Linked DNA regions of Myxococcus xanthus. The protein of the gene in region 1 interacts with the protein of each later gene in a pairwise test. Links are inferred from orthologs where the notes say so. Each region holds a gene or a part of one and is shown in the gene's direction. Other genes may lie near its edges. The genes, in order: clpA and BHS09_RS11265.

Region 1 (11,103 bases):
CGCGGCGGACTGCGCCGGGCCCAAGCTTCTGGCACATGCCCTCAGCCAGGGCTTCCGTCCGCTTGCGCTCGCCGAGTTCTGGTGGGGTGCTCCTCCTCCCGCGGGAGGCCGGGCCGCCGGCGCGTACTACCCCGCTTGCAAGGACAAGTGCGGGCCGCTGCTGCCGTACATGCTGGACGGTCTCCCTGTCTCCGCGCCCCGGCCCTTCACGGTGCCCGTGCTGCCGTCACGAGGGCTGGACATCGTCTTCGAGGACGAATGGCTCGTGGTGGTGGACAAGCCGGAGGGCCTGCTCTCCCTGCCCGCGAAGGACGTCTCGGTGGAGGACTCCGTGCTCGCCCGGCTGCGCGCGCGATCTCCGGAAGCGACGGGGACGATGCCCGCGCACCGGCTCGACCTGGACACGTCGGGGCTGCTCGTCGCGGCGAAGGACGCGCGCACCTACACGGCCTTGCAGCGCCAGTTCGCCGGGCGCGAGGTGTACAAGCGCTACGTCGCATGGGTCGAAGGAAACGTCCGGGGCGAGCGCGGCACCATCGACTTTCCCATGCGCGTGGACCTGGACGACCGGCCCCGGCAGATTCATGACCCCGTGCACGGCAAGCCCGCGGTGACGGAGTGGCACGCGCTTGAACGCAGCCACGGCCGCACGAAGGTGGCCCTCTTTCCGCTCACCGGGAGGACACACCAGCTGCGCGTTCACGCGGCCCATCCGCTCGGCCTTGGCGCACCCATCGTTGGCGACCGCCTCTATGGCCACCCGGGTCCCCGATTGCATCTGCATGCGGAGGCCCTGTCGTTCCAGCACCCTGTCACGGGACAGCGCATCACGCTGGAGCGGCCGGCGCCCTTCTGACCTCGCGTATCTCGACCGCCAGCCTGCGCCGCACGAGGGCGCCGCGACGCCCGGAGCACCATCGACGCGGGCCCTGGGTGAGAGGTCCCGACCTCGCTGTTCGAACGCGCCGCCCCCTCTGCGCATCCACCGTTCCCGGGCACGCGAAGCAGAGCCCCTCCCTGGGGACGCCCCCCTCAAAGGCGGTGACTTCAATGAGGCGTGCGTCCCTGTCACTGCCCCGGTGGGGCCCCCGCTATCAGCGCGAAGACCAGCACCTGGCGACCGCAGCAGGCAAGGCATGCGTCCTGACCAGCGAGGTGCCAGGCCGCATCGCTATTACAGGCGCCCGCATTCATCCCGGGCCGCGCACCTGGACACCACAGGTGGCGATGTGCGGAGCCTGGCGCCACGACAGGCCGCGTCGCCATGGCAGACGCCCGCGTTCAGCGCGCGACGACGTGCCTAGAAACCACAGCAGGCGATGTACGCGTCCTGGCAAGCGCTGCGGCAAGCCGCGTCGCCATTGCAGGCCGTGAGACCGGCCACGCGGTCCGGCCCACAGAACGAGGGACACGCCTCGAGCGGCCTCGATGCCGCGCGCTCCGCGGACGCGGAGGCGACACAGAGAGGGTCGCCTCCCATGGCCGCATCCACGGCCTCACGCTGCGAGGTCAGGGTGACACCCGCAACCGCCAGGAACAGCAACGCGACAGACACGCCCTTCCTGTTGCGCATGGGAGCCTCTTCCGGCTTGGCACCGCGAACACGCGCCCCGCCCGTCCAGGCGCGAGGCGCGCGCATGACGATGCCAAGCCCCTCATGCGCTGCCAATCCACGCCGGGCGTACGCCCGCGGCGCAGTGCGGCTCACGCCTCTGAGGTGGAAGAAGACACCTCTGGCTCGGAGGCATCTTCGGAGGCATCCGGCTCCGGCGCGGAGACAGTCTCCACCACGGCCGACACCGCCGGCTTCACGCCCAGCTCACGCGTCAGCTTGGGATTCACCCCGGTCTCCGCCAACAGCCGCTCCAGCTGCATGCGCGCGCGCCGGTTCTCCCGGTGTACGCGGCGCCCCAGAATCAGCTCGTTCTTCAGCGAGTGCTCCCAGCCCGTCAGCTCCGTCACCGTCACCTGGTAGCCGAAAGCCTCCAGCGTCAGCGCGCGGATGACGTTCGTCAGGTGCGAGCCGAACTCGCGCCGGTGCCACGCATGCGCGTACAGCAGCGACATGCTACCGCTGCTGGCCACGACGGGGCGCTTCTCCTTGAGCTGCGCGGACACCTCCGCCTGGCAGCACGGCACCACCGCCACGTGGTCCGCGCCATGGCGGATGGCCGCGACGAGCGCATCATCCGTGGCCGTGTCACACGCGTGCAGCGCCATCAGCAGATGGATGCGCTCCGGGTACTGCGCCGTATCGATGTGCGCCGTCTGGAACTGCATCCGCGTGAAGCCCAGCCGTTGAGCGCGGCCCTGGGCCCGCTCCGTCAGGTCCGGCCGGCCTTCGATGGACAGCAGCGTGCCGCTGGCGGCGCCCTTGAGGAACAGCTCGTAGAGGACGAAGCCCAGGTAGGCGTTGCCACTGCCCGCGTCCACCATCACCGCGTTCGGGTGGCGCGCCTGGACATCCTCCACGGCGGGACGCAGCAGGCCCATCAGGTGGTTCACCTGCTTGAGCTTGCGCAGCGCGTCCGCGTTGAGATGCCCCTCGCGCGTGAGCAGGTGCAGCTCGCGCAGCAGCGCGGGGGACTGGTCCGGCAGCAGCTCCCGCCGGACCTGCGAGGCTTTGACGTTGCGCCTCAGACGGACACCACCTCGAGGACCTCGGGAATCATTTCCCGCAGGCGACCCTCGATGCCCATCTTCAGCGTCGCCGTGGACGACGGGCATCCCGCACACGAGCCCTTCATGTGCAGGTAGACGATGCCGTCCTCGAAGCGGTCCAGGGTGATGTCACCACCGTCCATGGCCACCGCCGGGCGGATTTCGCTGTCCAGGATGTCCTGGATGCGCCCTTCCACCGTGCCACCACCGGCCTGTCCCGCCGCCTCGCGGGCCGCCGCCAGCGCCGCCTCGTCCACCACCGGCTCATTCGCCGTCAGGTGGGTGTCCAGCGTGGACATGACCTCGTCATTGAGTTCGTCCCACTCGCCCTCTTCCCCCTTCGTCACCGTCACGAAGTTGGTGCCAATCATCACCGCCGTGACGCCGCGCACGTCCATCAGCTTGCGCGCCAGCGGGGACTTCGCCTGGGCCTCCTCGGGGTTCGTGAAGTTCACCGCCCCGCCCGCCAACAACCGCCGGTCCACCACGTACTTCAGCGTGCTGGGGTTTGGGGTCCACTCGAGCTGGATGTTCACCGACATTCAAATCTCCTTGGACGACTCCTCTAAGGCGCTCGCGGCCCCATAGCAACCCGGCTCGCGGGCTGGCAATCGCCCCTCGCCCCCCTCCGCTCCGGCACCAACCGGTAATCCCAGAAAAATATGAACTCGTAGTGGATTTTGCGTAGACTGGGGGCATGCCCCCGCCACCGCCCCGCGTGCCCGCCAGCGTGTTCGAGGGGTTGTTCGTGCGGGGTCTCCAGGCCGAGGGCCGGCTGGCCCAGGAACTGGAGGCGCTGGGGTACGACAGCCGAAAGCCGGAGTTGGACTACCCCATTTCTCTCTGGCAGCGGGCAGTGGCCCTGGCACGGCGGGAGCGCTACTCGGAGCTCGGTGACGAGGACGCCTACCGGCAGCTGGGCCGCCAGGGCGTCTTCGGCTTCGCGCAGACGCTGGTAGGCCGCGTGGCCGCGGTGGCCCTGCCCATGATTGGGCCTGCGCGGGCCCTGGAGCGGGTGCCTCGCTACCTGGCGATGATGGGCCGCTCGGATGTGGACGTCTCGATGTCCTCCGAAGGCGAGCGCGGCCGCCGCCTCTCCCTGTCGGACCGCTACAACCGGCCCGAGCTGATGGCGGGGGGCCTGGAGGGAATGTTGGAGATGGCCAACGCCCGGCCTCGAATCTCCGTGGAGGAGCGCAGCAGCGGGGGGTACCGTCTGTTCGTGCGCTGGTAGCCCGCCAGCCCCACCCTGGAGCCCCGCGTGTCCTACCCGCCCAGACTCGCCCATCTCGCCACCCGCGCCGTGGTGGTGGCGAAGCTCGTCCCCACCTACGCGCAGGCCCACCACATCGACGAGGAAGAAGCAGCGCAGCGGCTGTCCAGCGCGCTCTCCGGACGGATGCTGCCCACGCTGCTGGATGTCGCGTGGACCGCCATGCGCGGCAAGGCGAAGCGGCTCACCGACGACGGGCTGGTGGAGAAGGTGGCCGCCACCTTGAGTGAGCGGCCCCTGCGGCCGGGACGCATCGCCCCCGTGGGTCCGGCGCTCAGCGCGTTCTTCATCCTGGTGGACCTGGAGGTGGGCACCGCGGGTGACGCCGCGCGGCGGGTCATGGAATCGGACGAGGGACGCCGCCGGGGGGAGGAAGGACTGGCGGAAGCCGGACGCTTCCTCGCCGCGGAGCTGACTCGCGGGAAGTAGCGCCCGGACAGTCGTGGCAGCAGCGGGTACGCATCGTTATAGGCTCGCCCTGGCCCAGGCTCCGACGATGTCGACACCGCTCCCCACCACGCTGCGCATCCTGCGCTCCCTCACCGACGTCCCCCGTGCCACGTGGGATGCGCTGGTGGACGCCCGGGCCACGCCGTTCCTGGAGTGGACCTTCCTCACCGCGCTGGAGGAGAGCGGCTGCGCGGTGCCGGCGCGGGGCTGGCACCCCCGGCACCTGACGCTCTGGCGCGGCTCGCGTCTGGTGGCCGCCGCGCCCGCCTATCTCAAGGACGACAGCGACGGGGAGTTCGTCTTCGACAGCCCCTGGGCCACCGCCGCCGAGCGCGCGGGCCTGCGCTACTACCCGAAGCTCGTGCTCGCCGTCCCCTTCACCCCCGCCACGGGGCGCCGCGTGCTGGTGGCCCCGGGCGAGGACCGCGCCGCGCGCGAGGCGGAGCTGTACGCCGCCGCCCAGGAGTTCGCCCGGGCCGAGCGCCTGTCCGGCATCCACGTCCTCTTCTCCACCGAGGAGGAGCTGCCCGTCCTGGAGGCCCAGGGCTTCGCCGTGCGGCTGGGCGTGCAGTACCACTGGCGCAACCAGGGCTACCGGACGCTGGAGGACTTCCTCGCCCGCTTCCACGCCAAGCGCCGCAACCAGCTGCGCCGGGAGCTGCGCGCCCTGACCGAGCGCGGCATCGAGGTCCGCACCCTGCGCGGGGACGCGCTGGCGGACGTGGACGCGGACACCGTCTACCGCCTGTACGCCACCACGGTGGACAAGTACCCGTGGGGCCAGCGCTTCCTCACCCCGGACTTCTTCGCTCGCGTGCTCGCCCGCTTCCAGCACCGCTGCGAGTGGGTGGAGGCCCGCCGGGAAGGCCGACTGGTGGCCGGTGCGTTCAACTTCACCGGTGCCAACGTTCTGTATGGCCGTTACTGGGGCTGCTTCGAGGAGCACCCCTTCCTTCACTTCAACGTCTGCCTGTACCACCCCGTCTCGGAGGGCATCACCTCCGGGCTGGAGCGCTTCGAGCCGGGCGCGGGGGGAGAGCACAAGCTCACCCGGGGATTCGAGCCGCACCTCACGTACAGTGCGCACCTGCTCCTCCACCCGGGCATGGACAGGGCCGTGCGCGGCTTCCTGGCCCACGAGCGGGCAGCCGTCGAAGGAGGCCTGCCCCAGTGGCGGGCGGAGACTGGTTTCAAGGAGGGGGACTGAAAATCCCCCGCCCGTTCAGCAAAGGGAGTCCGAACGACTTATGGCGCAGAAGCATGAGCACGACACCTCCGTCATCACGGAGTCCGCCCCCAAGCAGAAGCTCAAGAAACCGCCGCTCTACAAGGTGCTCCTGCACAACGACAACTACACGACCCGGGAGTTCGTCGTGGCGGTGCTCAAGGAGGTCTTCCACAAGTCGGAGACGGATGCCGTGCAGATCATGCTGCACGTTCATTACAACGGTGTCGGGGTGGCCGGCGTTTATACGTACGACGTCGCCGAAACGAAGATTCAGACGGTGGAGGCCGCGGCGCAGGAGAACGACATGCCGCTGCGACTCTCCATGGAACCCGAGGAAGGTTGAAACGTGGCAGGACCGCTGATTGCCAAAGAGTTGCAGGCCAGCTTCCGCACCGCCCTGGACGAGGCGCGGAAGATGCGCCACGAGTACCTGACGCTGGAACACCTGCTCCTGGCGCTCACCCGGGACGCGCGCACGCGCGAAGTCTTGAAGGGGTGCGGCGCCAACGTGAAGCAACTCCAGGAGCGCCTGGTCTCCTTCCTGGAGGAGACGGTTGAACGCCTGCCGGAGGGCGTGGACGCCGAGCCGCAGCAGACCATCGGCGTGGAGCGGGTGCTCCACCGCGCCGCCATGCACGCGCTGTCCGCCGAGCAGAAGCTCATCGACGGTGGGGACGTGCTGGTGGCCCTCTTCCGCGAGGACGAGAGCCACGCGCTCTACCTGCTCCAGCAGGAGGGCGTCACCCGGTTGGATTTGCTCAACTACATCTCCCACGGCGTCACCAAGGACGGCGAGGGTGAGGGTGAAGGCGAGGAGAGCGCCGGCCACGCCGCCCCCGCGGGCGACGACGACGAGGGCGAGTCCCCGAAGAAAAGCCCGCTCGAGGCCTACACGGTGCAGCTCAACATCGAGGCCAAGGAGGGGCGCATCGACCCGCTCATCGGCCGCGAGAAGGAGCTGGAGCGCACCATCCAGGTGCTCTGCCGCCGCCGGAAGAACAACCCGCTCTACGTAGGTGAGGCGGGCGTGGGCAAGACGGCCATCGCCGAAGGCCTGGCGCTGCACATCCACGAAGGCCGAGTGCCGGAGGTGCTGAAGGACGCCGTCGTCTACTCGCTGGACATGGGCGCGCTGCTCGCGGGCACCAAGTTCCGCGGCCAGTTCGAGGAGCGGCTCAAGGGTGTGCTCAAGGCCCTGAAGGAGCAGCCGAACGCCATCCTCTTCATCGACGAAATCCACACCATCGTCGGCGCGGGCGCCACCAGCGGCGGCTCCATGGACGCGTCCAACCTGCTCAAGCCGGCGCTGGCCAGCGGGCGGCTGCGCTGCATCGGCTCGACGACGTACCAGGAGTACAAGTCCGCCTTCGAGCGGGACCGGGCCCTGTCACGCCGCTTCCAGAAGATTGAGGTGGGTGAGCCCTCCGTCGAGGACACCATCCTCATCCTGGAAGGGCTGAAGAGCCGCTACGAGGAGCACCACGGGGTGAAGTACCAGCCCGAGGCCATCCGCGCGGCGGCGGAGCTGTCCGCCAAGCACATCAACGACCGGTTCCTGCCGGACAAGGCCATCGACGTCATCGACGAGACGGGCTCGGCCGAGCGGCTCAAGCCGGAGGGCCAGCGCTCCAACACCGTCAGCGGCGCGGACGTGGAGGCCGTCGTCGCGAAGATGGCGCGCATCCCCGCCAAGAGCGTGTCCGCCAGCGAGGGCGTGCAGCTGCAGAATCTGGAGAAGGACCTCCAGGGCGTCATCTTCGGGCAGGACCCGGCCATCAAGGACCTGGTCAGCGCCATCATGCTGGCCCGCTCCGGCCTGCGCGCGCCGGAGAAGCCCATTGGCTCGTTCCTCTTCTCCGGCCCCACGGGCGTGGGCAAGACGGAGCTGGCCAAGCAGCTGGCGCAGTCGCTGGGCGTGGAGTTCCTGCGCTACGACATGAGCGAGTACTCGGAGAAGCACACGGTGAGCCGGCTCATCGGCGCGCCGCCGGGCTACGTCGGCTTCGACCAGGGCGGCCTGCTCACGGACGCCGTGCGCAAGCACCCCTACGCGGTGGTGGTGCTGGATGAAATCGAGAAGGCCCACCCGGACCTCTTCAACATCCTGCTCCAGGTGATGGACCACGCGACGCTGACGGACAACAACGGCCGCAAGGCCGACTTCCGCAACATCGTCCTCATCCTCACCACCAACGCGGGTGCCCAGGAGATGAGCACCAAGGCCATTGGCTTCGGGGACCTCGCGAAGCCGGTGGACGCCACCCGCGCGAAGAAGGCGATTGAGCGCACCTTCACGCCGGAGTTCCGCAACCGCCTGGACGGGTGGATTCTCTTCTCCGGCCTGCCGCCCGAGGTCATCCTCAAGGTGGTGGACAAGGAAGTGCGCCTCCTCCAGAAGATGCTGGACGAGAAGAAGGTGAAGCTGGCGCTGACGCCCGCCGCCCGCGCATGGCTGGCCGAGCACGGCTACGACCCGGCCTTCGGCGCACGCCCCATGGCCCGGCTGGTGGACAACTCGCTGAAGAAGCCGCTCGCCCAGGCGCTCCTCTTCGGGGACCTCAAGAACGGAGGCACCGCCCACTACGACGTGGAGGATGACAACCTCAAGCTGCGCACGGAGCCCGCCACCGCCGAGGTGGCGTAGTCCCCTGCCCGCGCTGGCCGCGGACATGACAAGGCCCCGGTCCCCTTCCCTGGGAGCCGGGGCCTTCGTCTGTCCGCCCGTGACAGCGGGCGAGCGACTACTCGACGCGGTAGCTCTTCACCGCGCTGGAGAGCTGCTCGGAGATGATTTGCAGCGTGGTGGCGGCCTCGCCGGTGGAGCCGATGCGGGCCACCGTCTCATCCATCATCTTGGACAAGTCATTCACCGCCAGGGTGATTTGGTTGATGCCCACGTTCTGCTGGCTGACGGCGGCGGCAATCTGACGGACGGCGGCGGCGTTGTCCTGGACGATGGAGGACAGCTCGCGCAGGTTCTGCCCGCTGGTGCGCACCTGGGCCAGGCCCGACTCCATGCGCTCGGCACCGCGCTCCGTGATTCGCACCGCCAACGTCACCTGGCTGGCGATGTCGTCCAGCAGCTCACGCACGCGCGTGGTGGCTTCGATGGACTGGTCCGCCAGGGCGCGGATTTCGCGCGCCACCACGCCGAAGCCCTTGCCGTGCTCGCCGGAGCGGACGGACTCGATGGCGGCGTTGAGCGCCAGCATGTTGGACTGGTCCGCCAGGTCCTTCACCGTCTGGGTGATGCCGCCAATCTGCTGCGTGCGCTCGCCCAGCTCGACGATTTTCTGGGCAATCTCCCCCACCTGGGCGCGGATGTCGTTGAGCCCCGCCATGGTGAGCTCGATGGAGGCCTCGCCGGACTTGGCCAGCGCGTCGGCGCGCTCGGCCACCGACAGCACGCTCTCCGCCTTCTGCGCGGCCAGCATGGAGGTCTGCTTGATTTCCTGCGCCGTCACCTGCGTCTCCTGCAGCGCCGCGGCCTGCCGGGAGATGGTCTGCGCCTGCTCCGTGGAGGACGAATTCAGGTGCTCGGTGGACTGGGTGAGCGCCACGGCCGCCTGCTGGAGGTTGAGCGTCACCTCGCGCAGCCGCTCCACCATCTGCGAGAAGGAGTTGGCCAGCCGGCCCACCTCGTCACCGCTCTTCACCTGGATGGGGCGCGTCAGGTCACCGGACTCCACGATGTGGCCGGCCACCTCCGTCAGGCTCTTCAGCGGGCCGACGATGCTGCGGCCGAACAGCGCGGACACCGCCACGCCCAGGGCCACCAGCAGCGCCGCGAAGCCCACCATCCGCACGCGCAGCGCGGACACCAGCTCGTCGATGTGGTCCCGGGACACGCCTACGTGCACGGAGCCCAGGCGGCCACCGGCCACCGGCGCCACCACGTCCATGGCGCGCAGGCGGAGGCCCCCGGCGTCTGCTTCCAGCACCGAGCCCGCGCCCGCGGTGGCGACCGCGTCCTTCAGCGCGTCCGGGAAGCCGTCCGGGAAGGTGTGGGCCACCACGTTGCCAGCCGAGTCTTGAATGAAGGCATAAGCCAGGTCCGAATGGCCCACGCTGGCGTCCAGCATGGGTTGGAGCGCGCTGGCCCCCGCCGACACCCCCTGCTCCGCCGCCACCGCCAGCCCGCGGGCCACGTGCCGCCCCGCGCCCAGGTAGCTGTCCGCCAGGTCGCTCTCCAGCCGCCGCGTGGCGACACCGGTGAGCAGGGTGGCCGCCGTCGCGCTGATGAGCGCGGTGACGAGCACGAACTTCGGCGCCAGCCCCAGCGACTGGCGGAACTGCTGCGACAACTGGGAGGCGAAGGATTGTTGCGGGAGGCTCACGGAATCACCGCCGGGGAAACGACGTCAGCACGGCACCCGCGCGGAGGCGGGCAGGTGAAACAGGCACAGGAGGAGCTCACCGGGTGGGTCCTCCCTCGGGGCGTCCGCCCCGGAAGGGGGCGAAGGTACAGCTCTGGAGGATGAGCTCCGGCATGGAAGCCAGGGGCACGCCCTGGTCGGTGGCCTTCACATCCAGCGCGGCGCGAGGCATGCCGAAGACGACCGACGACGCCTCGTCCTGGGAGAAGGTGACGCCGCCCGCCCTGCGGATGGCCAGCAGGCCGCGTGCGCCGTCCTCGCCCATGCCGGTGAGCACCACCCCGCCGCTGCGCCGGCCAAATGCGGCGGCCAGCGACGTCAGCATCACATCCCCGCTGGGGCACGGTCCGCCCCGGCTGGGCTGCAGGCGCGCCAGTCCGGCCGCGTCCACCAGCAGGTCATGCCCGTCCAGCGGGAAGTACACGCGGCCCGGCTCCAGCCGCTCGCCGTCCTTGGCGATGGCCACCGGCAGCGGCGTCACCTGGGACAGCCAGCGCACCATGCCCTGGGTGAAGCCCACGGTGATGTGCTGGGCGATGAGCAGCGGCACCGGCAGCGAGCGAGGCAGCTTGGACAGCACGTCCGCCAGCGCGGGCGGCCCCCCCGTGGAGGCCACCACGCCGAAGATGTCCACCCGCGCGCCAGTGGGGGGCGGCGGCGCGGTGGCCGCACGCGGCCGGCGGGAGATGACGGGCACCTCCGCCATGAGGCACACCGAGTGCGCCAGCTCCTTGCCCCAGCGGCGCAGCTCCTCCGCGTTCGTCACGTTGGGCTTGCCGATGAGCTCCAGCGCGCCGGCGCTCATCGCCTGGAAGCCCAGGTCCACGCCGCGCTGCTCCGCCACCGCGCTCACCACGAGGATGCGCGCGGGGGACTGGGACATGATGGCGGCGATGGCCCCCGGTCCATCCAGGCCGGGCAAGAGCAGGTCCATGGTGATGACATCGGGGCGCAGCAGGCGCGCCAGCTGCACGGCGCGGTTGCCGTCTCCCGCCCGGCCCACGACTTCGATGCGCGGCTCCTCCGTGAGGAGGGCCGTCAGCATGTTCGCCATGGTGGGCGAATCGTCCACCACGAGGACCCGAATGGGCCGCTTGACGCTCACGCGCGACTCC
Region 2 (11,509 bases), 4.9 Mb from region 1 along the record:
CACTCTCCCACCGTGTCCTGTTGAAGCTGCGTGGAGGACAGCCGCACCCGCTGCCCCGCGCTCGTCACCACGGGGAAGCCGAACTGGTGACAGCCCGCGCAGGGCATTCCGGGCGCCTGGCCTTCGTTGCTCGTGGGCGCATGGCAGCCGGCGCAGGTGACACCGTGTTCCTCGGGAGGACTGTCCTTGGGAAGCGGGCCCCGCTCCAGGTTCCGGGCGAGCGGCGCGTGACATTGCACACACCAGCCGGGCCGGTCCTCGGTCAACGCGACCTGAAAGACGTCATCCGTGCGGGCCGTTGCGTGCCCGCTGTGTCGCCAGGAGTCCACCTGGACGGTGTGGCATTCCGCGCAGCGCTGGACATTCCAGTCCGGCAGGCCATGCGGCGCGGGTCCCACTTCCATTCGCGCGGTGCCCTTGGGAAAACGTGGCGTGGGCGCTGTGGCCAGCAGCGAACAGGTGAAGAGGACGAGCACGGACACGGTGGCCCCGCACTGTAGGCGTGATTGGGAGGTGCGCGGTACAACTCCTCACCCATGAAAGCCTATGAAATCCAAGCGGGGTTCGGGTTGGACAAGCTGGTTCAGGTCGAGCGGCCGGACCCGACGCCCGGCCCCATGCAGGTACGGGTGCGTGTGAAGGCCACGAGCCTCAACTCGCGCGACTTGATGATGGTGGAGGGGCGTTACAACCCCCGGCAGAAGCTGCCACTCATTCCCAACTCGGACGCGGCGGGCGTGGTGGATGCGGTGGGCCCGGGTGTGACGCGGGTGAAGCCCGGTGACCGGGTGATGAGCCTCTTTTCCCAGGCCTGGAGCGCCGGAGAGCCCACGCGGGCGGCGCAGGTGAGCACGCTGGGCGGACCGTTGGACGGTGCCCTCGCGGACACGGTGCTGCTGCACGAGGACGGCGCGGTGCCCACGCCCGCCTATCTCTCCGATGCAGAGGCTGCGACGCTGCCGTGCGCGGCCGTGACGGCGTGGAGCGCGCTGGTCACCCATGGGGCGCTCAAGTCGGGAGACTCCGTCTTGCTTCAGGGCACCGGGGGCGTGTCCATCTTCGCGTTGCAGATTGCCAAGCTGCTGGGCGCGCGAATCATCATCACCTCCAGCAGTGACGCCAAGCTGGCGCGAGCCCGGACGCTCGGCGCGCATGAAGGCATCAACTACGGGACGACGCCGGACTGGGACAAGGCGGCGCGCGCGCTGACGGGCGGCGTGGGCGTGGACCACGTGGTGGAAGTGGGTGGGGCGGGGACCTTCGAGAAGTCGCTGCGCGCGGTTCGGCCCGGCGGCACGGTGTCTGTGATTGGCGTGCTCAGCGGCGGCGCCGGTGCGATGCCGCTGACGCCCATTCTCATGCAGAACCTGCGGGTGCAGGGCATCTTCGTGGGCCACCGGCAGAGCTTCGACGCGCTCAACCGGGCCTTCGCGCTGCACACCGTGCGCCCGGTGGTGGACCGCGTCTTCGAGTTCTCCGAGGCACGCGCTGCCTTCGAGCACCTCAAGAGTGGGGCGCACTTCGGGAAGGTGGTCGTCCGGGTGGGGTGAAACAGCTCTCGCGGCCAGACCTGCTCATCCCCTCCGTGTGCGTAGGTTCACTTCTTGTGGATGTCCCTGTATTGTTACAATGTCGCTTCAGCGACAGAGGGGGAGTCCACATGGTCGCAGGGAAGGTCATCAAAGAGGTCGCCAAGGTCATTGGCAGCGGTGTGGCTTACGACGTCATCAAGGAAGGGGCGAAGGCGGTCGCCGACAAGGTCTGGGAGGGGCACGACCCGAACAAGCGCCCCTCGCCGCAGCCCGCGCCGACCCGGCCGAAGCCTCCCGAGGCCAAGCAGCCACCAAGCAAGATGCCCACGGCGGGGCCTCGTACCAAGCCGTGACGCCGCGCCTCGTCCGGCACCGGCATTTTCCCGCCGGTGCCAGGCACGAGGTCATCGAAGGAGGGCCCCGGAGTTCGCTCCGGGAGCCCTCGATGACGGCTCAGGAACCCGCTTCGTGCGAGCCGGGGTCGGACGAGGAGGCCGGGCGGGCCACGTAGGAGACCTGGGGCCCGCCAGGCCGCGGTGAACGCGGACCTCCGCGGCCCTGGGACTGGCGCGGCTGTCGAGGGCTACCCTCGTTGCCGCTGTTGCCCGGACGGGATTCCCGGACCGTGTTCTGCGCGGGAGCGCCTGGCATGGACCGAGTCTCGACGACAGGCTCCGGCCTGCCATTGCCGCGCCGCTCGTTCCGGTCGGAGCGAGCCCCGCCGCCGCGAGGACCCCTCTGGTTCATCGGTGAGGCGAAGGTGTCGCCGCGAGGCTCGTTCCGTGACGGACGGCCGTTGTCGAACGCACGTTGCTCAGTCGTGGGCGCGCCCGGATTGCCACCGCGCGGGTTGGAGCGGGGCGGCCGGCCATTGCGTTGTTCGTTCTGGCGGGGGCCTCCTGAGGGCGCGCTGTCCGCGAACTGCTCATTCGGCTGGGAGGCGCCCATGCCTCTGCCGTTCGCACGCGACTCATTCTGGCGCCAGCCTCCTGGCTGGCCTCCATTTTCACGCCGTCCGGACGGACGCGAGCCTTCTGCATTGGCTCCGTCCGCGCGCTGCTCATTCTGGCGCGGGCCGTTCTGGAACCTGCCGTTCGCGCGAGGCTCATTTGAGCGCGGGCTGCCCTGGTAACCGCCGGTTGCTGTACGCGGTTCGTTCGCGCGCGCGCTGCCTTGTGAGTTACCAGTCGCACGAGGCTCGTTCGAGTGAGCGCCACCTTGGTGACCACCGTTCGCGGCACGCGACTCGTTTGAGCGCGCACTGCCCTGGGGGCCACCATTTGCACGAGGCTCGTTCGAGCGTGGACCGCCCTGGAGCCCGCCGTATCCGGCACGCGGTTCACTCGAGCGCGGACCGCCCTGCGCACCACCACTCGCACGCGGTTCATTCGAGCGCGGGCCGCCCTGCGCACCGCCACTCGCACGCGGCTCGTTCGAGCCCGAGCGCCCAGGCGCACCGCCGCCCGTCCGCTGCCCAGTCTGCGGCGGCCGTGCGCCGTTGCCTCCACCCCTCGGCGGGGGGCGGCCTCCGCCAAAACCCCGGTTGCGCCCGCCCCGAGGCGGAGGTGCCGCCACCGCGGGCTTGCCACGCTCACCACCACCCTGCCTGAGCACCAGCGCCTCCAGCTCCCGAAGCTCTGCCTCGGCGGCCTCTTCGGGCGTCATGTCGCGCTGGGGGGCGGCGGCTTGCTCGACCGGCGCGGGCGGCGGCGGACGGAACCCGCCTCTGCGCTCGTCACCCTGGGGCTGGAACCCCTGGTTCCGAGGCCCTCCGCGACCGTTCTGGCGAGGCCCCTCCCGGAAGTTGCCCGACGGCACGAAGTCCTGGGTGAGCTCCCGGCGCACGTAGGCATTCCAGATTTCGCTCGTGTCGCCCGCGGCGCCATGCAGCCAGGGCGCGGTGCTCGCGAGGAAGTTGCGGACGTTGTCCAGGTCGCGCCGGAAATAGAACTCCGCGCGGTTGTTGCGAGCAGCCGCCACTGTCTGCGGGAAGTCGATGATGACCGGCCCCGCATAGCTCATGAGGATGTTGTACGGGGACAGGTCGCCGTGGATGAGGTCGGCGCACAGCATGTTGACGACCTGCGCCCGCAGGTCCACGTAGAGGGCGTGCGCGTCCTCGGGGGTGGCGGGAGGGGCTTCCACCATGCGCGGGGCGGGGTGGCCCTCTGGATCCAGCACCACCTCCATGAGGAGGATGCCCTCGTAGAACAGCACCGGCGTGGGCACGCGCACACCTTGGGCGTGCAGCTTGTAGAGCGAGTCAGACTCCGCGCTCTTCCAGGCGTCCTCGGCGGCGTTCTGGCCGAAGCGGCTGCCCTTCTCCATGGCGCGGCGCGTGCGCGAGTTGCGCACCTCGCGGCCTTCCCGGTAGCCCACGTTGTTGCGGAAGTTGCGCTCGTGGCGCTCCTTATACAGCTTGGCCGCGACCACCTGGCCTGCGTGCTGGACCAGCCATACCTCGGCCTCCTTGCCCGTCTTCAACTGGCCGATGATGGCTTCGATGATGCCATCGGCCAGGAGGGTCTCTAGCGAGTCATTCATTCCGACGCGGGGTTCCAGTGGGGGCCGGGCAGGATTGGCGGTGCAGTAGCAAGCGTGCGGGCGGCCCTGTTCGCGGCGCACGGCGGCATGTGAACATCTCGCGGGCCCTTCTTGCTACCAACACGGTGCGGCAAGCAGCCAGGAAGGCTGGCGGACGGCCTGCTAGCAGTTTGTCTCCCGGGGTTCCAGGGTAGCCAGGGCTTTGAAGGCGCTGGGTGGGTCATCTTGGACCATGTTTTGGGCTTGATTCCAGGCCGTCCCCACCGTCCGCGTTCGCCAGGGGACGGAGGCCGCACACCGTAACGGGTGGGTTGGGGCGCGTGCTGATGCTTGGACCCGAGCGAGGGAGCGCTACGATGCGCGCCGTCCAGGGAGGGGTTCATCATGGCGACGAAGTCACGCAAGACGGCTGTTGCGAAGAAGTCATCCCGGCGTAGCGCGACAGCGAAGAAGACCACGGCGAAGAAGGCAGCGGCGAAGAAGACCACGGCCAAGAAGGCGGCGGCGAAGAAGACCACGGCCAAGAAGGCGGCGGCGAAGAAGACCACGGCCAAGAAGGCGGCGGCGAAGAAGACCACGGCGAAGAAGGCGGCGGCGAAGAAGGCCCCCGCGAAGAAGGCCCCCGCGCGAAAGGCAGCGACGCGGCGGACCTCCGAGTCTCGGCGTGAGCGGCCCACGACAGGGTCACCCTTCGTCGAGCAGGTGGAGACGACGTCCGCGGGGCTCCAGCCCCTGGCTCCCGTCCACGCCGCGGTGGACGAGTTCACCAGCTCCGGCAACGAGGTGCTCGACATCTTCCAGCGGTATGACCGCGACCGGACCGGCACCATCGACCGTGCTGAGTTCGCGCGCTTGCTGGAGGCGCTGGGGCAGAACATCTCCGACGAGGAATTGGAAATCGCCGTCGACATCGTCGACACGGACCGCACCGGGAAGATTTCCTGGAACGAGTTCAAGGCCTGGTGGAACAGCCGCTGACGGTTCGTTGCAACACCGTCCTGGTCCGCGCGCGCGTCTGGCATGATGCGGTCCGAGCGGGCCTTCATTCTCGTGGCAGGGGGAAGGGTGGCTGACCTGGCGTCAAGCGCACATGCAGCGGTTTTCGAGCACTCGCGGGATGGGGTGCTCGTGCTGGATGCTGGGCAGCGCATCGTGGAGGTCAACCGCGCCGCGGAACGCATCTTCGGGCCGCGTGCTGGACTCGTGGGGCAGCCGGTGGGGCTGCTCCTGCCCGGCTGGCGTCCGCCCGAGCCCCGCGCTCCCGCAGATGCCGCCCTGCGCGAGACGGAGCTGGCCGGACAGCGCCCAGGCGGCTCCGGCCCCGCGCACTACCTGCGGGTGGTGACGCTGCCCCTGTCCGGAGAAGGGGACGGGGGCTGGGTCTTGCAGCTCCATGACATGACGGCCCGCCTGGAGGTGGAAGCCTCGCTCCGGCAGCAGAAGGAGTTCTTCGAGGCGGTGGTCATCAACAGCCCGGTGGCCATCATCACCATCACCCGCCAGTTCCGCGTGCTGTCGTGGAACCCCGAGGCCACGCGCCTGTTCGGGTATTCGCCGGCGGAAGCGCTCGGCAAGCACATCTTCGAACTGGTCGCCACCGAGCCCACCGTCCTCCCGGAAGCGGAGCAGGCGTCGCGCGAGGTCGTGCAGCGTGGGCGGCTGCGCTCCGTCACCCGGCGGGTCCGCAAGGATGGCAGTGTGGTGGACGTGGAGCTGCGGGCGCTGCCGGTGTCGGTGGGCGGGCGGCAGCTCGGCTTCATCGCCATCTACCACGACATCTCCGACCTCGAACGGGCACGGAAGGCAGCGGAGGCGGCCAACCAGGCCAAGAGCCTGTTCCTGGCCACCATGAGCCACGAAATCCGCACGCCGATGAACGCCATCATCGGCATGACGGGTCTACTCCTGGACCGAGCGCTGACGGAAGAGCAGCGCGACTTCGTCGCCACCATCCGGCAGAGCAGCGAGGCGCTGCTGACGTTGCTCAACGACGTGCTGGACTTCTCCAAGATAGAGGCCGGTCGCTTCGAGGCGGAGCTGCGGCCTTTCGACCTGCGCCAGTGCGTGGAGTCCGTCCTGGACCTGATGGCCGTGCGTGCCAGCGAGAAGGGGCTGGACCTGGGGTGTGACCTCGCGCCGCAGCTGCCGCAGATGCTGGTGGGCGATGCGTCGCGCCTCCGTCAGGTGCTGCTCAACCTGGTGGGCAACGCGCTCAAGTTCACCGAGCACGGCGGCGCGGTGGTGTGCGTGGAGGGCTCGGCCCTGGGCAGCGCGGAGGGCGCGGCGGACTGGGAGCTGACCTTCAGCGTGCAGGACACCGGCCCCGGCATTCCCGAGGACCGGCGCACGGGGCTGTTCCAGCCGTTCAACCAGTTGGATGCCTCCGTGTCGCGGCGCTTCGGTGGTACGGGGCTGGGGTTGGCCATCTCCAAGCGGCTGGTGGAGGCCATGGGCGGCACCATCTGGGTGGAGAGTGAGGGCGTGCCCGGACAAGGCACCACCTTCCGCTTCACCCTGCGCGCCCAGGCTGCGCCACAGGCCTACGCGGTGCAGCCGCGCCAGGAGCAGGGGCTGTTGCAGGGCCGGCGCGTGCTCATCGTGGACGACAACGCCCTGTTCCGAAGGTTGCTGGGACGGCAGCTCCAGGCGTGGGGCCTGGTGCCCGTGGAGTCCGCGTCGGGGATGGAGGCGCTCGCCCAACTCGAGGCGGGGGCTTCGTTCGACGCGGTGCTCATCGACCACCACATGCCGGGGCTGGATGGCACCACGCTGGCCGAGCGCATCCGGCGGCGCGAGGAGACGCGGGCCCTTCCCCTGGTGCTGGTGTCGACGCCGGGCCGGCGGGGCAATCCCCCCGAGGGCCTGTTCGCGGGCGTGTTGTCGCGTCCGGTGAAGGGCTCGCAGCTCTACGACGCGCTGGTGTCGTGCTTCTCGCAGCACCTCCCCCAGCTCCCGGAGCCCCGGCAGACGCGGCCCTCGCGAGCAGGGCCCTTTCCGGGGGAGCGGCCGGGGGACACCGTACCGCTGGACATCCTCCTGGTGGAGGACAACGCCACCAATCAGAAGCTGGCGCTGCTGGTGCTGGAGCGGCTCGGCTACCGCGCTGACGTGGCGCTGAACGGACGCCAGGCGCTGCAGGCGTTGTTCCAGAAGCGCTACGACGCGGTCCTCATGGACCTGCAGATGCCGGAGATGGACGGCCTGGAGGCCACGCGCCGCATCCGCCAGGAGCTGCCGCCCAAGGCGCAGCCCTGGGTCATCGCGATGACGGCCAACGCCATGGACTCCGACCGGGAGCAGTGCTTTTCGGCGGGCATGGACGACTTCCTGGGCAAGCCCATCCGCGTGGAGGCGCTGACGGCGGCGCTGCTGCGCTGCCAGCCCCGGCGTTCGGAGGTGGCACCGGAGCGGCGGGTCGCGAGCGGCGCGGTCGCGCTGACGCCGCTGCAAACCGTCATGGAAGGCCTGCCGGACGCGGCGCGCATCCCGGGCCTGGAGTCAGCCGCGCTCGCCCGGCTGTGGGCAGAGCTGGGGGCACAGGCGGCGCAGATTCTCCCCGAGCTCATCGACACCGCGCTGCACAGCATGCCGGCGCTCCTGGAGGACGCGTACTCGGCCTTGGTGCGTGGGCACGCGGACGACCTGGGCCGGGCGGCGCATACGCTCAAGTCGAACGCGGCCTGGTTCGGCGCCAGCGCGCTGGAGTCGCAGGCCCGCGACATCGAAGTGCAGGCGGACTCCGGGCTGCTGGAGGACATGCCCGAGCGGCTCGAGCGGTGCCGGACGGAGCTGGAAGTGACGCGGCTGCTGCTGGGCCGCCTGCGTGACAGCGTCCTGGCCCTGTCCGGCGGCTGACACGCGGCGCGTGGGGCGGCCCGGATTACGCGACGGAGGCGCACGTCGACGGTGCGCGACGCCCCATCCGAGCGCTATCTCTTCAGGTTCATTCGCGAATGCCACCGAGGAGATTCAAAGCGCATGGCCCGATACGACTTCGACCTGTTCACCATTGGCGGCGGCTCTGGCGGTGTGGCGGCAAGCCGCCGGGCCGGGGCACACGGGGCCCGGGTGGCGGTGTGTGAGGACCGCGACGTGGGCGGCACGTGTGTCCACCGCGGCTGCGTGCCCAAGAAGCTCCTGGTGTACGGCGCGCACTTCCGGGAGGAGTTCCAGGACGCGGAGGGCTACGGCTGGTCGGTCCAGGAGCCGCTGTTCACCTGGAGCAAGCTGCTGGCCGCCAAGGACAAGGAGTTGGACCGGCTGCGTGGCGTGTATGCGCGCCTGCTGCGCGACTCGGGTGTGACGCTGATGGAGGGGCGCGGGCGCGTGGTGGACCCGCACACGGTGGAGGTGGCCGGAAAGCTGTACACGGCCGAGCGCATCCTGATTGCCACGGGCTCGCGGCCCTACCTTCCGCCCGACATCACCGGTATCGAGCACTCCGTCACCTCCGATGAGGCGCTGTCCTTCCCAGAGCTGCCTCGGCGGCTGGCCGTCGTCGGGGCCGGGTACATCGGCGTGGAGCTGGCGGGCGTCTTCCACGGGCTGGGCTCCCAGGTGACGATGCTGATTCGCGGCGCCAGCGTGCTGGGCGGGTTCGATGACGACGTGCGCTCCTTCCTCACGGAGGAGATGCGCAAGAAGGGCATCGAGCTGATGACGGACACCTTCATCCGGGACATCGAGAAGCGCGCCGAGGGCGGGGTCAGCCTGCTGACGGGCGGGGGCGAGACGGTGGAGGCGGACGCGGTGCTGTTCGCCACCGGGCGCGTTCCCAACTCGGGGGGGCTGGGGCTGGAGGAAGTGGGGGTGGTGCTGGACACACGGGGCGCGGTGGTGGTGGACGAGTGGTCCCGCACCTCGGTGGAGAGCATCTACGCGGTGGGCGACATCACCGACCGCATCAACCTCACGCCGGTGGCCATCTCGGAAGGGCGCGCCCTGGCGGAGACGCTCTTCAACAACAACCCGATGCAGATGGACCACACCAACGTGCCGTCGGCTGTGTTCAGTCAGCCGCCCGTGGCCTCGGTGGGACTGACGGAGCAGGAGGCGCGGGAGCGTCATGGGAAGCTGGACATCTATGTCACCAGCTTCCGCCCCATGAAGCACACCCTGAGCGGGCGCAACGAGCGCACCATGATGAAGGTGGTCGTGGAGCGCGAGTCCAACCGTGTGCTCGGCTGTCACATGGTGGGGACGGACGCGCCGGAAATCATCCAGGGACTGGCGGTGGCGGTGAAGTGTGGCGTCACCAAGAAGCAGCTCGATGCCACCGTGGGCATCCACCCCACCGCGGCCGAGGAGTTCGTCACCCTGCGCGACAAGCGGCCGGACCCCGACGAGCGCATGGCGGCGGAGTTGGGCCATGATGCGGCGGCGTCCACCCGGCGTTGAGGCCCGCCTCGGGTCAGGGCGGCGCTCGTCCCGCCGTCCCTGGGCGGCTTTCGCACCGATTCGAGAGGTGACGACCCCATGAGTGATTCATCGACGGAGGCTCCCTCCCCAGGCGGCGCGCGCATCCGGGGCCTGGAGCAGGTGGACCGGTTGTCGGTGCCGCTGCCCCACGGCACCGAGGTGACGACGCGCGTGGAGCGCCTGGCCTCCGGAGGCCGTCGCATCCCGCAGGGCGTGGTGGGCCGCGTGGTCCGCGCGCATGACGGCGGCTTCGACGTGCAGATTGTCGGCGTGGGGGAGGTGTGGTTCGCGCGGGACGAGCTGGTGCCCCGGCGTCCGGGGCAGGTGCAGTTCGCCCAGCGCCGCGAGGCGGCCTGGAGCGCGCTGACGCCGTGTGTGGTGCTGGAGACGCGCGTGGGCAGCCATGCATGGGGGCTGGCCGACGAGCGCTCGGACGTGGATGTGCGCGGCGTGTTCGCCTTGCCGCTCCCCTGGCGGTTTGGACTGGTCGACGCGCCCAGGGATCTGGTGAGCGCGGATGGCAGCACCACGTACTGGGAAGTCCACAAGGCGGTGGAGCAGGCGCTCCGCGCGGACCCGAACACGCTGGAGACGCTCTTCGTTCCGGGCGTGAAGGCGTTGGACCCGGTGGGCGAGTGGCTCCTGGCGGAGCGCGACGCCTTCGTGTCCAAGGCCCTGTTCGGCAGCTTCGGGCGGTATGCCATGAGCCAGCTCGACAAGCTCACGCGCAGCCAGCGGCTGGCGGAGCATCGGGACTTGCTGCTCGAGTGGCTGTGCGAGGAGCCCGCGCCGGACCTGGACGAGGTGGCGCGCCGGCTGTCGGCCGTGTCGCCCCGCGAGGCGCCGTCGGCGCAGGATGCGCTGCTGGCGGCGAAGACGTACGTGAAGCAGCTCTACCGCTCGCTCTGGGACCAGGGGCTGTTGGCGGCCAATGATTTCAAGGCGCTCACCGCCTATGCGCGAAGCGGCGGTCAGCGGCCTCCCTCCGCGCGCGAGCTGCACCCGAAGAACGCCTACAACCTGCTGCGGCTGGTGGCCACGGCGACGGGGTGGCTGCGCGAGGGCGCGCCCGCCTTCGAGGCCTCTGGCGCACTGAAGGCGCGGCTGCTGGACATCAAGGCGGGCCGCGTGCCGCTGGAGGACGTGCTGCGGGACGCGGAGGCGCTGGCGCCGGACCTGGAGGCCGCACACCGGGAGAGCCGTCTGCCGGAGCATCCGGACTACGAACGCGCGGACCGGTTGCTGCGGCGCGTGGGCGAGGAGTTGGCGCGGCGCTGGGTGCTGAAGGAACCCGGGCCACTGGGACGTGACGCGCCGGAGGCCCCGGCCATGGCGTGGAGGGATTCGGAATGAAGGGCACCTTGACGGAACATCAACGCGCGATGGCGGACCGGGTGCTGGACGAGGAGTCCCGGCACCGCTCGCATCTGGTCGTCTCCCTGTCCGGAGCGCACGCCTATGGCTTCCCCTCGCCGGACAGCGACCTGGACCTGAAGTCCATCCACGTCGCGCATACCGCGGCGTTGTTGACGCTGCAGCCCGTGCACGTCCCCACGGAGCGACTGGAGGTGCTGGAGGGCGTGGAGGTGGACTACTCGTCCAACGAACTGCTGCCGGTGCTCCAGGGCATCCTGCAAGGCAATGGGAACTACCTGGAGCGGGTGCTGGGGGCCATCCCCCTGCGCGTGTCTCCGGAGCTGGAGTCGCTGCGTCCGCTGGTGCGCGCGGTGCTGTCGCGCAAGATGTACCGGCACTACAACGGCTTTGCCCAGGGACAGCTGCGCGAGTGGGAGAAGAGCGGCTTCCGGTCGGCGAAGCGGCTGCTCTACGTGCTGCGCACCACGCTGACGGGGTCCCATGCGCTGCGGACCGGCGTGGTGGAGACGGACGTCACGGAGCTGCTGTCTCAGTACGGCTTCGCGGATGCCCATGCCCTGGTGGAGCAGAAGCTGCGCGGGGAGAAGAGCGAGCTTCCGGAGGCCCTGAGCGAGCGGTGGCGCGGCGAGGTGTCGCGT

What was found.
Region 2: the proteins of clpA (region 1) and BHS09_RS11265 interact in binary tests that used the Escherichia coli proteins (3 or more experiments, as listed by UniProt). The link is inferred for Myxococcus xanthus from one-to-one orthologs.

The regions. Positions count from the first base shown.
Region 1 is NZ_CP017174.1:7,516,717-7,527,819, forward strand. Bases 5,610-8,607 are described here. They hold clpA (ATP-dependent Clp protease ATP-binding subunit ClpA), read left to right. Parts: upstream 5,610-5,958; coding sequence 5,959-8,256; downstream 8,257-8,607. Other genes in these bases: BHS09_RS30910 (ATP-dependent Clp protease adaptor ClpS), read left to right, coding at 5,632-5,955; BHS09_RS30920 (methyl-accepting chemotaxis protein), read right to left, coding at 8,354-8,607. Also shown: BHS09_RS30875 (RluA family pseudouridine synthase), read left to right, coding at 1-856; BHS09_RS30880 (hypothetical protein), read right to left, coding at 1,301-1,573; BHS09_RS30885 (class I SAM-dependent methyltransferase), read right to left, coding at 1,705-2,727; BHS09_RS30890 (NifU family protein), read right to left, coding at 2,637-3,203; BHS09_RS30895 (DUF2378 family protein), read left to right, coding at 3,359-3,895; BHS09_RS30900 (hypothetical protein), read left to right, coding at 3,923-4,363; BHS09_RS30905 (GNAT family N-acetyltransferase), read left to right, coding at 4,431-5,591; more of BHS09_RS30920, read right to left, coding at 8,608-9,949; BHS09_RS30925 (chemotaxis protein CheB), read right to left, coding at 10,026-11,093; BHS09_RS30930 (hybrid sensor histidine kinase/response regulator), read right to left, coding at 11,090-11,103. UniProt on the Escherichia coli protein: ATP-dependent specificity component of the ClpAP protease. It directs the protease to specific substrates. It has unfoldase activity. The primary function of the ClpA-ClpP complex appears to be the degradation of unfolded or abnormal proteins.
Region 2 is NZ_CP017174.1:2,644,650-2,656,158, forward strand. Bases 4,728-8,131 are described here. They hold BHS09_RS11265 (response regulator), read left to right. Parts: upstream 4,728-5,096; coding sequence 5,097-7,931; downstream 7,932-8,131. Other genes in these bases: BHS09_RS11260 (EF-hand domain-containing protein), read left to right, coding at 4,728-5,054; gor (glutathione-disulfide reductase), read left to right, coding at 8,055-8,131. Also shown: BHS09_RS11240 (multiheme c-type cytochrome), read right to left, coding at 1-482; BHS09_RS11245 (zinc-dependent alcohol dehydrogenase family protein), read left to right, coding at 537-1,550; BHS09_RS11250 (hypothetical protein), read left to right, coding at 1,661-1,885; BHS09_RS11255 (RIO1 family regulatory kinase/ATPase domain-containing protein), read right to left, coding at 1,986-4,076; more of BHS09_RS11260, read left to right, coding at 4,461-4,727; more of gor, read left to right, coding at 8,132-9,473; BHS09_RS11275 (DNA polymerase beta superfamily protein), read left to right, coding at 9,552-10,847; BHS09_RS11280 (nucleotidyltransferase domain-containing protein), read left to right, coding at 10,844-11,509. UniProt on the Escherichia coli protein: Member of the two-component regulatory system UvrY/BarA involved in the regulation of carbon metabolism via the CsrA/CsrB regulatory system. Phosphorylates UvrY, probably via a four-step phosphorelay.